3 regions of the Alcaligenes sp. WGS1538 genome follow, and region 1 is predicted to be linked to each of the others. Evidence: predicted binding sites of a transcription regulator. Region 1 holds the regulator's gene; each other region holds the start of a gene.

Region 1 (3,277 bases):
GTCGGGCAGGACGATGGGGCGGTGCGACAAGGTCTGCGGCGCCACGGGCACCAGCAGGATGGCATTGAGCGACGGATGCAGGATGGGGCCGCTGGCGGCCAGCGAGTAGGCGGTGGAGCCGGTCGGGGTGGAGATGATCAGGCCGTCGGCGCGCTGGCGGTACATGAAGACGCCGTCCAGCTCCACGCGCAGTTCTATCATGCCGCCGCGCCCCGCGCGGTTGATGACCACGTCGTTCAGGGCCACGCCCGAATACAGAACCTGTCCGTCGCGCACCACCCGGCCCTCCAGCATGGAGCGCTCTTCGATGTCGTAATGGCCGTTCAGCACGCTGACCAGGGCGTCGTTGGCGTCGTTCAGGGGAATGTCGGTAATGAAGCCCAGGCGGCCGTGGTTGATGCCGACCAGGGGCACCTTGCTGTGCGCCAGTTCGCGGGCGGCGCCGATCATGGTGCCGTCTCCGCCCATGACCACGGCCAGGTCGGCGCGAGAGCCGATCTCCGCGTAGTCGCACACGGGAAATTCGGTGACGCCGGTATTGCGGGCGGTCGCGGCCTCCACCAGCACCGAACAGCCGGCATTGACCAGGGTCCGGGCCAGCGACCGGACGGGCGCGTCCAGGCCGGAATCCTGATATCTGCCGACAATGGCGACCGTTTTGAAATGCATGGGGCGAAAACCTTATTGATTAATGAAATAATTGCGATAAATTGATTATAGAGTTGCCGCTACAGGCTTGGTTGCAAGAATCTTCCCTTTGTCCTGCAGAGCTGGTTTTTTTTACCGCCGGGCCATCGGAATGCCGCATCACCCAAGATAAGAGGCGTTCCCCTGGGGGCGGCAAGCAGGCTTTAGCCTGCGCAGAGCGGGGGCGTTTTTTTAAGTGATACACGCGATATGGATGACAGAGCGAATGCATTGCTGAAGGTGCTGATCGAGCGGTATATCGCCGATGGGCAGCCCGTCGGGTCCCGTACCCTGTCAACCGTTTTTGATTTCTCGCCGGCCACCATACGCAATGTCATGGCCGAGCTGGAAGCCCTGGGCCTGATCCACAGCCCCCACACCTCCGCGGGCCGGGTGCCCACGCCCAAGGGGTACCGGCTGTTCGTGGACCGGCTGCTGGCCTCGCAGCGCTTCGAGCGGCCCGACGCCCAGAACCTGAGCCAGTTCCTGCCTTTCGACGAGCCCAATCGCGCAGTCAGTTCGGCGGCCTCCCTTCTGTCCAATCTGTCGCAGTTCGCCGGCGTGGTCCTGGCGCCCAAGAAGGCCCAGACTTTCAGGCAGATCGAATTCATCCGGCTGTCGGACAAGCGCGTGCTGCTGATCATCGTCACCCCGGATGGCGACGTGCAGAACCGCATCCTGTTCGTGCCGCGCGACTACCTGGAGCATGAACTGGTCGAGGCCAGCCATTTCTTCAACCAGCATTTCTCGGGCATGTCCTTCGAATCCGTGAAGCTGGCCCTGTCGCAGGAACTCAGCTCCCTGCAGGAGGACATCTCGCGCCTGATGCAGCAGGCGGTGGACGTCGGCAGCCACCAGCCCGACAACGAAGAAGCCGTGGTGATCGCCGGCGAGAGCAAATTGCTGAACGTGACGGAGATGGTGGCCGACATGGATCGCCTGCGCCGCCTGTTCTCGCTCTTCGAGAAAAAGACCGACCTGCTGCACCTGCTGGATGTCTCCAGCCAGGCCGAAGGCGTGCAGATCTACATCGGCGGCGATTCGCAATTGGTGCCGCTGGACGATGTCTCGGTCATCACCGCCCCGTACGGGGTGGATGGCAAGGTGGTCGGGACGCTGGGCGTGATCGGACCGTCGCGCATGGCGTACGATCGGGTGATCCCCATCGTGGACATTACCGCCCGGCTGTTGTCAAATGCCCTGAGCCATCATTCGGCCGGCTAGTCCGGTCTGCCCCCTTGGCCGGCCCTGCGGGTTCCGGCCTGCCGCTTTTTGCCTTTACCGCCATGCCCAAGTTGCTTGCTTCCCCCTATCTGCCCGAACCGGTCGACGTCGATATGTTCAATGCCGATGCGCCTGTGCGCGAGACCGGGCCGATCGGCATCCTGATGATCAACCTGGGCACGCCGGACCAGCCCGAACCCAAGGCCATACGGCGCTACCTGGGCGAATTCCTGTCCGATCCGCGCGTCATCGAGATCCCCCAGTTCCTCTGGCAGGTCATCCTGCGCCTGTTCATTTTGCCGCGCCGGCCGGCCAGGCTGGCGCCGCGCTACAAGGACATCTGGCTGGCCGAGGGCGCGCCCCTGCTGGTGTGGAGCCAGGCGCAGGCCGAGGGCCTGCAGGAGTTGCTGGCCGGGCAGGGGCACGATGTGCGCGTCGAACTGGGCATGCGCTATGGCAATCCTTCCATTGCCGGCGCCCTGGACAAGCTCAAGGCCGCCGGCTGCGAGCGCATCCTGGCCTTGCCGCTGTATCCGCAATATGCGGCCAGCACCACGGCCACGGCCTTCGATTGCGTGGCGGCGCATCTGCGCCGGCAGCGCAACCAGCCCGAGCTGCGCTTCATCAAGCGCTACCACACGCACCCGGATTACATCGGAGCGCTGGCCTCCCAGGTGCGCGGCCATTGGGAGGAGCATGGCAGGCCGGATCGCCTGCTGCTCAGTTTCCACGGCCTGCCGCGCCGCTGCGCCGAGCTGGGCGATCCGTATCTGCGCGATTGCCGCGAAACCGCCGCCGCCTTGCGGGCAGCGCTGGACGAACCGGCCGTGCCCGTCTTCATGTCCTTCCAGAGCCGTTTCGGCGCCCAGCGCTGGCTGGAGCCCTATACCGAGCCCTTGCTGCGTCAATGGGGCAAGGAGGGCGTGGGCCGGGTGGACGCCCTGTGTCCGGGCTTTCTGGCTGATTGCCTGGAGACGCTGGAGGAGATCCAGGTGGAATGCCGCGACGCCTTCCTGCAGGAGGGCGGGCGCGAGTTCCACTATATTCCCTGCCTGAACGCCGATCCCGAATGGGTCGAAGGGCTGGGACGGCTGGCCGTGCAGCACCTGGGCGGCTGGCTGCCCGGCCGCATTGCGCCGGGCTGAGCGCGCGCCGTCGCGCCGCTTTTTCGGCAAAATCTCGAATGCAGTCTTGAATTGGGGGCGCACGCCCCCATTTTCATGCGATCAACGATTCACGTAGTGGAGAAAGACGAATGGCTACACATGCCGATCCCAACAAGCCTCTGGACGGGGAAGTGACGGAAAACACGCCTGAACAGGCCCAGCCGGAAGTCCTGGGTCAGCAGCCCGAAGAAGACACCGCC
Region 2 (3,277 bases), 230 kb from region 1:
CACACTGGTGTTGCTGTTTGCCTTCCAAGGCCAGTCCATTCTGGAGCAGCCCTTGGTGATTGCTTTATTGGCTGTACCCATCCTTCTTCAGGTGGTCCTCAATTCAGGGCTGGCCTACTGGCTGAACAAGAAGCTGGGCGTGGCCCATTGCGTTGCCGGGCCTTCTGCCCTGATTGGGGCCAGCAACTTCTTCGAGCTGGCCGTAGCAACCGCCATCAGCCTGTTTGGCCTGAACTCCGGCGCAGCGCTGGCAACCGTCGTCGGAGTGCTGATTGAAGTGCCCGTCATGCTGGCCGTGGTCGCCGTCGTCAACAAAACCAAGCACTGGTATGAATGCTCATTGCCGGCAGCACAACATAAAGAATCCTGATGCATCCCGAATCCATTTCCTCCAAGCTCGACCCAGCCAGCTTTCACGTTCCGACTCAGCAGGCCCTGAAAGCTCCTCTTACCTCCAGCCATGCACCTCGCATCCTGATGCTGTATGGCTCACTGCGTGAACGCTCATACAGCAAGTTGCTGACCCAAGAGGCTTCCAGGCTGCTGGAAGGCATGGGGGCTGAAGTCCGCATCTATGATCCCAAAGGCTTGCCTCAGCCAGATACAGTGCCAAGCGACCACCCCAAGGTGAAAGAGTTGCGCGAATTAGTGCGATGGTGTGAAGGCATGGTCTGGACGTCGCCAGAACGCCATGGGGCCATGACCGGCATCATGAAGGCCCAGATTGACTGGATACCTCTGTCCGAGGGGGCTGTACGTCCTACACAGGGCAAGACGCTGGCAGTCATGCAGGTCAGCGGAGGCTCACAATCCTTCAATGCAGTGAACCAGCTGCGCATTCTGGGGCGCTGGATGCGCCTGCTTACCATCCCCAATCAAAGCTCGGTTGCTAAGGCTTACCAAGAGTTTGAGGAAGACGGACGCATGAAGCTGTCCTCCTTCTACGACCGCGTGGTGGATGTGATGGAAGAGCTGATGAAGTTCACACTACTGACCCGCGACATCGCTCCGTATCTGGTTGACCGCTACAGCGAGCGCAAGGAAGAACGGGCCAAGATGCATGCCAGGACTTTGGCAAAAATGTAATGGACTGAAGGGCTGCCTCTGGCCGAAAGCGGCCAGCAAGGCATCCTGTATCCGAGCAGCCCCATCTGAACAAAAAAACCGGCAGAATCCGCATTTTCCAAGCCCGCCTCAACCTTATGCTGGGCTCTGAGCTCGCACCAGCACTGAATGTACGCTCCCTTCAGAGTTCAAAACCCAGTGATGAAAGTCCAAAACTCACTGGCGCTCGTCAGCAAGCGCAGCCCAGATTCGGCGCGGGCTGGACTAAAATGTAACAGGCACCTTCCCCTGCTCTTGAAATTACAGAAGTCATCCCTATAATTAGCACTCGAAGGGGTTGAGTGCTAACGCGTCGCCCCCACTTGGACTGATACAACTAACTGTCATTTTTAACAGGAGTTTCTCCATGGCACTGCGTCCTTTGAACGATCGCGTGATCGTCAAGCGTCTGGACAACGAGCGCACCACCGCTTCCGGCATCGTTATCCCTGAAAGCGCTACCGAAAAACCCGATCAAGGCGAAATCCTGGCCGTCGGCCCCGGCAAGAAGTCCGAGGACGGCAAGGTTCTGCCCCTGGACCTGAAAGTTGGCGACAAAGTTCTGTTCGGCAAGTACTCCGGCCAAGCCGTGAAGATCGACGGCCAGGAACTGCTGGTGATCCGCGAAGAAGAAATCTTCGCCGTGATCGAATAAGTATCGCCCACGAACATTCAATAGGATTCAAACCATGACCGCTAAACAAGTTTACTTCGGCGACGACGCACGCACCCGCATCGTTCGCGGCGTCAACATCCTGGCTAACGCCGTCAAGACCACCATGGGCCCCAAAGGCCGCAACGTGGTGCTGGACCGCTCCTTCGGCGCCCCCACCGTGACCAAGGACGGCGTGTCCGTGGCCAAGGAAATCGAACTGAAAGACAAGTTTGAGAACATCGGCGCCCAGCTCGTCAAGGAAGTCGCCTCCAAGACCTCCGACAACGCCGGCGACGGCACCACCACCGCCACCGTGCTGGCCCAGGCCATCGTCGAGGAAGGCCTGAAGTTCGTGGCCGCCGGCATCAACCCCATGGACCTGAAGCGCGGCATCGACAAGGCCGTGGTCGTGGCCGTGGACGAACTGCGCAAGCTGTCCCGTCCTTGCACCACCAGCAAGGAAATCGCCCAGGTCGGCTCCATCTCCGCCAACAGCGATCACTCCATCGGTGAAATCATCGCCAACGCCATGGACAAAGTGGGCAAGGAAGGCGTCATCACCGTTGAAGACGGCAAGTCTTTGGAAAACGAACTGGACGTGGTCGAAGGCATGCAGTTCGACCGCGGCTACCTGTCGCCCTACTTCATCAACAACCCCGACAAGCAAGTGGCCGTGCTGGACGATCCGTTCGTCCTGATCTTCGACAAGAAGATCTCCAACATCCGCGACCTGCTGCCCGTGCTGGAGCAAGTTGCCAAGACCAGCCGCCCCCTGCTGATCGTGGCTGAAGACGTGGAAGGCGAAGCCCTGGCCACCCTGGTCGTGAACAACATCCGCGGCATCCTGAAGACCACCGCCGTCAAGGCCCCTGGCTTCGGCGACCGCCGCAAGGCCATGCTGGAAGACATCGCCATCCTGACCGGCGGCACCGTGATCTCCGAAGAGACCGGCATGTCCCTGGAAAAGGCCACTCTGGACGACCTGGGCCAGGCCAAGCGCATTGAAGTGGCCAAGGAAAACACCACGATCATCGACGGCGCAGGCGACGGCGCCAGCATCGAAGCCCGCGTCAAGCAGATCCGCGTGCAGATCGAAGAGTCCACGTCCGACTACGACCGCGAAAAACTGCAAGAGCGCGTGGCCAAGCTGGCCGGCGGTGTTGCCGTGATCCGCGTGGGCGCTGCCACCGAAGTCGAAATGAAGGAAAAGAAGGCCCGCGTCGAAGACGCCCTGCACGCCACCCGCGCTGCCGTTGAAGAAGGCATCGTTCCCGGCGGCGGCGTGGCCCTGATCCGCGCCCGCACCGCTGTTGCCGCCCTGAAGGGCGACAACACCGACCAGGACGCCGGCATCAAGCTGGTCCTGCGCGCCATCGAGGCTCCTCTGCGCACCATCGTCACCAACGCCGGCGAAGAAGCCAGCGTGGTCGTGAACGAAGTGGCCAACGGCTCCGGCACGTTCGGCTACAACGCCGCCACCGGCGAGTACGGCGACCTGGTCGAGCAAGGCGTCCTGGA
Region 3 (3,277 bases), 870 kb from region 1:
GGGAGCTGATTTCCCCCCAGCGCGGCCCGCAAGGCAGCGCCAGCGCCTTCCTGGGCGTGCGGCCTGAAAAGACCACTCAGCTGGACATAGGCGCGCAGTACAAGGGCGAGACCCTATCGGCCTGGGCCTCGGCCTATGCCGGCCATATCCAGGACTACATCCTGTTCGACTACCCATCCGGCGGCATGATGGGAGCCGGCGCCCAGGCACGCAATGTGCAGGCCCGCATCATGGGTGCGGAACTGGGCGCGGGCGTTCAGGCCGGCCGGGACTGGAAGCTGGGCGCCGCCCTGGCCTACGCCTGGGGCCGCAACCGCAGCGACGGCCGCCCCCTGCCGCAGATGCCGCCGCTGGACCTGCGCCTGAACGCCGATTACACGCGCGGCGCCTGGTCGGCGGGCGGCGTCTGGCGCCTGGTGGCCGCCCAGAACCGCTACGCGAGCGGCCAGGGCAATGTGGTGGGGTATGACTTCGGGCCGACCGGCGGTTTCGGCACCGTGTCCCTGTATGGAGGCTACAAGGTCAACCGACATCTGGCATTGACGGCGGGCGTGGACGATGTGTTCGACAAGACTTACAGCGAACACCTGAACCTGGCCGGCAACAGCGGCTTCGGCTACGCCGCGGCGACCCGCTTCAACGATCCGGGGCGCACGGTCTGGCTGAAGGCGGCCCTGTCGTTCTAAGGCCGGCTGCACCGGGCGGGACATCCGCCCGGCGCGGGCAAAAAAAAGGGACACCCTTGCTGGTGTCCCGTAAACATCCGCTTCAAAAGGGAGGGGAAGAGGAGAAGCCGAAGCGGACGACATATGCTGGAATGCGTAGGTGGCAATAATCAGCACATGTATTGTTTAGTCCGCCGTGAGGAGCTTAAGTTCTTCGATTTCCCGAAAAAGATGTAACTGTTTGAGTCTTAAACCGATCCGGCCAGGGCCAGGCGCAGCTTCTTGAATGCGGCGGACTCGATCTGGCGGATACGCTCGGCCGACACGCCGTATTCGGCGGCCAGTTCGTGCAGCGTGGCGCCGCCCTCATCCTGCAGCCAGCGGGCGCGCACGATGCGTTGGGAACGTTCGTCCAGCGCGGCTATGGCTTCCTCCAGGCCGCTGCCCTCCAGCATGTCCCGGGCGCGACGCTCCAGCACCTGCGAAGGTTCCTCGTGGCCGTCGTCGGACAGGTAGGAAATGGGCGCAAAGCTCTCGTCGTCGTCGCTGGGCGCTTCCAGCGCCAGGTCGTGGCCCGACAGGCGCACTTCCATTTCGCTGACATCCTGCGGACGCACGTCCAGTTCGCGGGCGATCTCGTCCACCTGTGCCGAGTCCAGCGTCTGGCCGTCGGGCCGCATGCGGCGCAGGTTGAAGAACAGCTTGCGCTGGGCCTTGGTGGTGGCGACCTTGACCATGCGCCAGTTGCGCACCACGTATTCGTGGATTTCGGCCTTGATCCAGTGCACGGCGAAAGACACCAGGCGGACCCCGCGATCGGGGTCGAAGCGCTTGACGGCTTTCATCAGGCCCACATTGCCTTCCTGGATCAGGTCGGCGTGCGGCAGGCCATAGCCCAGGTACTGGCGGGAAATGGAAACCACCAGGCGCAGGTGCGACATGATCAGTTCACGGGCCGCGTCCAGGTCCCCCTTGTCGCGCAGGCGCTGGCCCAGTTCTGTCTCGCGCTCGGCGCTGAGCAGCGGCAGGCGGTTGACGGCGGAAATATACGCTTCAATGGTACCCAGAGCGCCTGGATTGGAGACCGCAGCGACGAGTTCATTACCAGACGCCAGGGCCAAAGCGTTCGCTTGTTGTGTCATGGAAAATCCTTCAAAAGTCGGCCGGCGGGAACAAGAAGCTCAAACACGCACCGGACGAAACGTATATCGATGTTGATCTCAGTTTAGCACTCTGGCGTGGGGAGTGCTAAAAAATTGCAATACAGGATTAGGAGCCCCTCAGCAAGAAAAAGTTCCAGCCTGATGACAAAAAACAACCCGTCTACGGCACGCCCCGGCGCGGGCTGGTAATAAAAAAACAGGCAGGGCAAGCCCTGCCTGTCCGCAGCTTAGCGCCCTTACAAAACAAAAACATGACAGGGCGCTACGCCATCCTTCACATCCTCACAGCCGTTCAGCGTGAAAGCGCATATGGTCCTGGATGAAGGTGGAAATGAAGTAGTAACCATGGTCGTACCCTTCGTGGCGGCGCAGCGTGAGCGGCTGTTCAGCCCGCTCGCACGCCTGCTCGAAGGCTTCGGGGTACAGTTGCTCGGCCAGGAAGCCGTCGCTCAGGCCCTGATCCACCAGGATGCCGGCGGGATATGGCGCGCTGGCTTCCGCCATCAGCACGCTGGCATCATGCGCCTCCCAGGCCTGGCGGTTCTGTCCCAGATAGGCGCCAAAGGCTTTTTCTCCCCAGGGGCAGCGAGTGGGCGCGGCGATGGGCGCGAAAGCGGATACGGAGCGGTACTGGCCCGGGTGGCGCAGGGCCAGCGTCAGGGCGCCATGCCCGCCCATGGAATGGCCGAAGATGCCGGCGCGCGCCGCATCGCCGGGCAGCACCGCGGTCGCCAGCTGGAACAGCTCGCGCGCCACATAGCTCTCCATGCGATAGTGCGTGCTCCAGCCCGGCTCGGTGGCGTCCAGGTAGAAGCCCGCCCCTGTTCCCAGGTCCCAGCCCTCGTCTTCCCCGGGCACGCCCGCGCCGCGCGGGCTGGTGTCCGGCGCCACCAGCATGATGCCGTGCTCGGCGGCGTAGCGCTGCGCGCCGGCCTTGATCATGAATGTTTCTTCCGTGCAGGTCAGGCCCGCCAGGAAGAACAGCACGGGCACACGGCCCTGGCCCACTGCCTGCTCCAGGCTCGCCGCCCCCTTGTGCGCCTTGGCCTGCAGCTGCGGCGGCAGATAAACGGAAAAGCGCATGGGCAGGCCGATCGCCTGCGACGCGTGTTGGTAATAGCGCTGCCAGCCATCGAAGCAGCGGTGTTCGTTCAACAGTTCCAGTTCCTGTGTCATAGCCCTCTCTTGGTAGGATGTTCTCTCCGGCTTTCCGCCTGGGCGGCGCAAGCGCGCAGCCAGACGACGCCAAGCCATAATGTATAGAGCTATCGGCTCAAAGGCCAGCGGCCCGGGTTTTTTCGCCTAGATGAGGAACGCCGCCGGCCCCGCGTATCCTCGTCGCGAACGGCAAGGCCGGCGCGAAGGCGCGTGGTCAATACAAAGACGATTTCCCCGTCAGCAGCACGCCCAGCCGCAGCATGCCATATGCCAGGTAGTCCACCAGGCGGC

Evidence for each region. The regulator HrcA, encoded in region 1, represses chaperone genes, less so after heat shock. The targets are predictions, from matches to a motif close to TTAGCACTCNNNNNNNNNGAGTGCTAA.
Region 2: a site for HrcA is predicted at 1,387-1,413, ahead of ACF3ND_RS14150 (co-chaperone GroES). Genes of this name have one in related genera too.
Region 3: a site for HrcA is predicted at 1,891-1,917, ahead of rpoH (RNA polymerase sigma factor RpoH). Genes of this name have one in related genera too.

What each region holds. Positions count from the first base shown of each region.
Region 1 is NZ_CP171109.1:2,810,228-2,813,504, reverse strand. It holds gene ACF3ND_RS13115 (NAD kinase) at 1-669, opposite strand, end outside; gene hrcA (heat-inducible transcriptional repressor HrcA) at 898-1,911, shown strand; gene hemH (ferrochelatase) at 1,974-3,056, shown strand; gene grpE (nucleotide exchange factor GrpE) at 3,167-3,277, shown strand, end outside.
Region 2 is NZ_CP171109.1:3,038,810-3,042,086, forward strand. It holds gene arsB (ACR3 family arsenite efflux transporter) at 1-370, shown strand, start outside; gene arsH (arsenical resistance protein ArsH) at 370-1,086, shown strand; gene ACF3ND_RS14150 (co-chaperone GroES) at 1,472-1,759, shown strand; gene groL (chaperonin GroEL) at 1,794-3,277, shown strand, end outside.
Region 3 is NZ_CP171109.1:3,675,923-3,679,199, forward strand. It holds gene ACF3ND_RS17140 (TonB-dependent copper receptor) at 1-686, shown strand, start outside; gene rpoH (RNA polymerase sigma factor RpoH) at 914-1,807, opposite strand; gene fghA (S-formylglutathione hydrolase) at 2,111-3,004, opposite strand; gene clsB (cardiolipin synthase ClsB) at 3,201-3,277, opposite strand, start outside.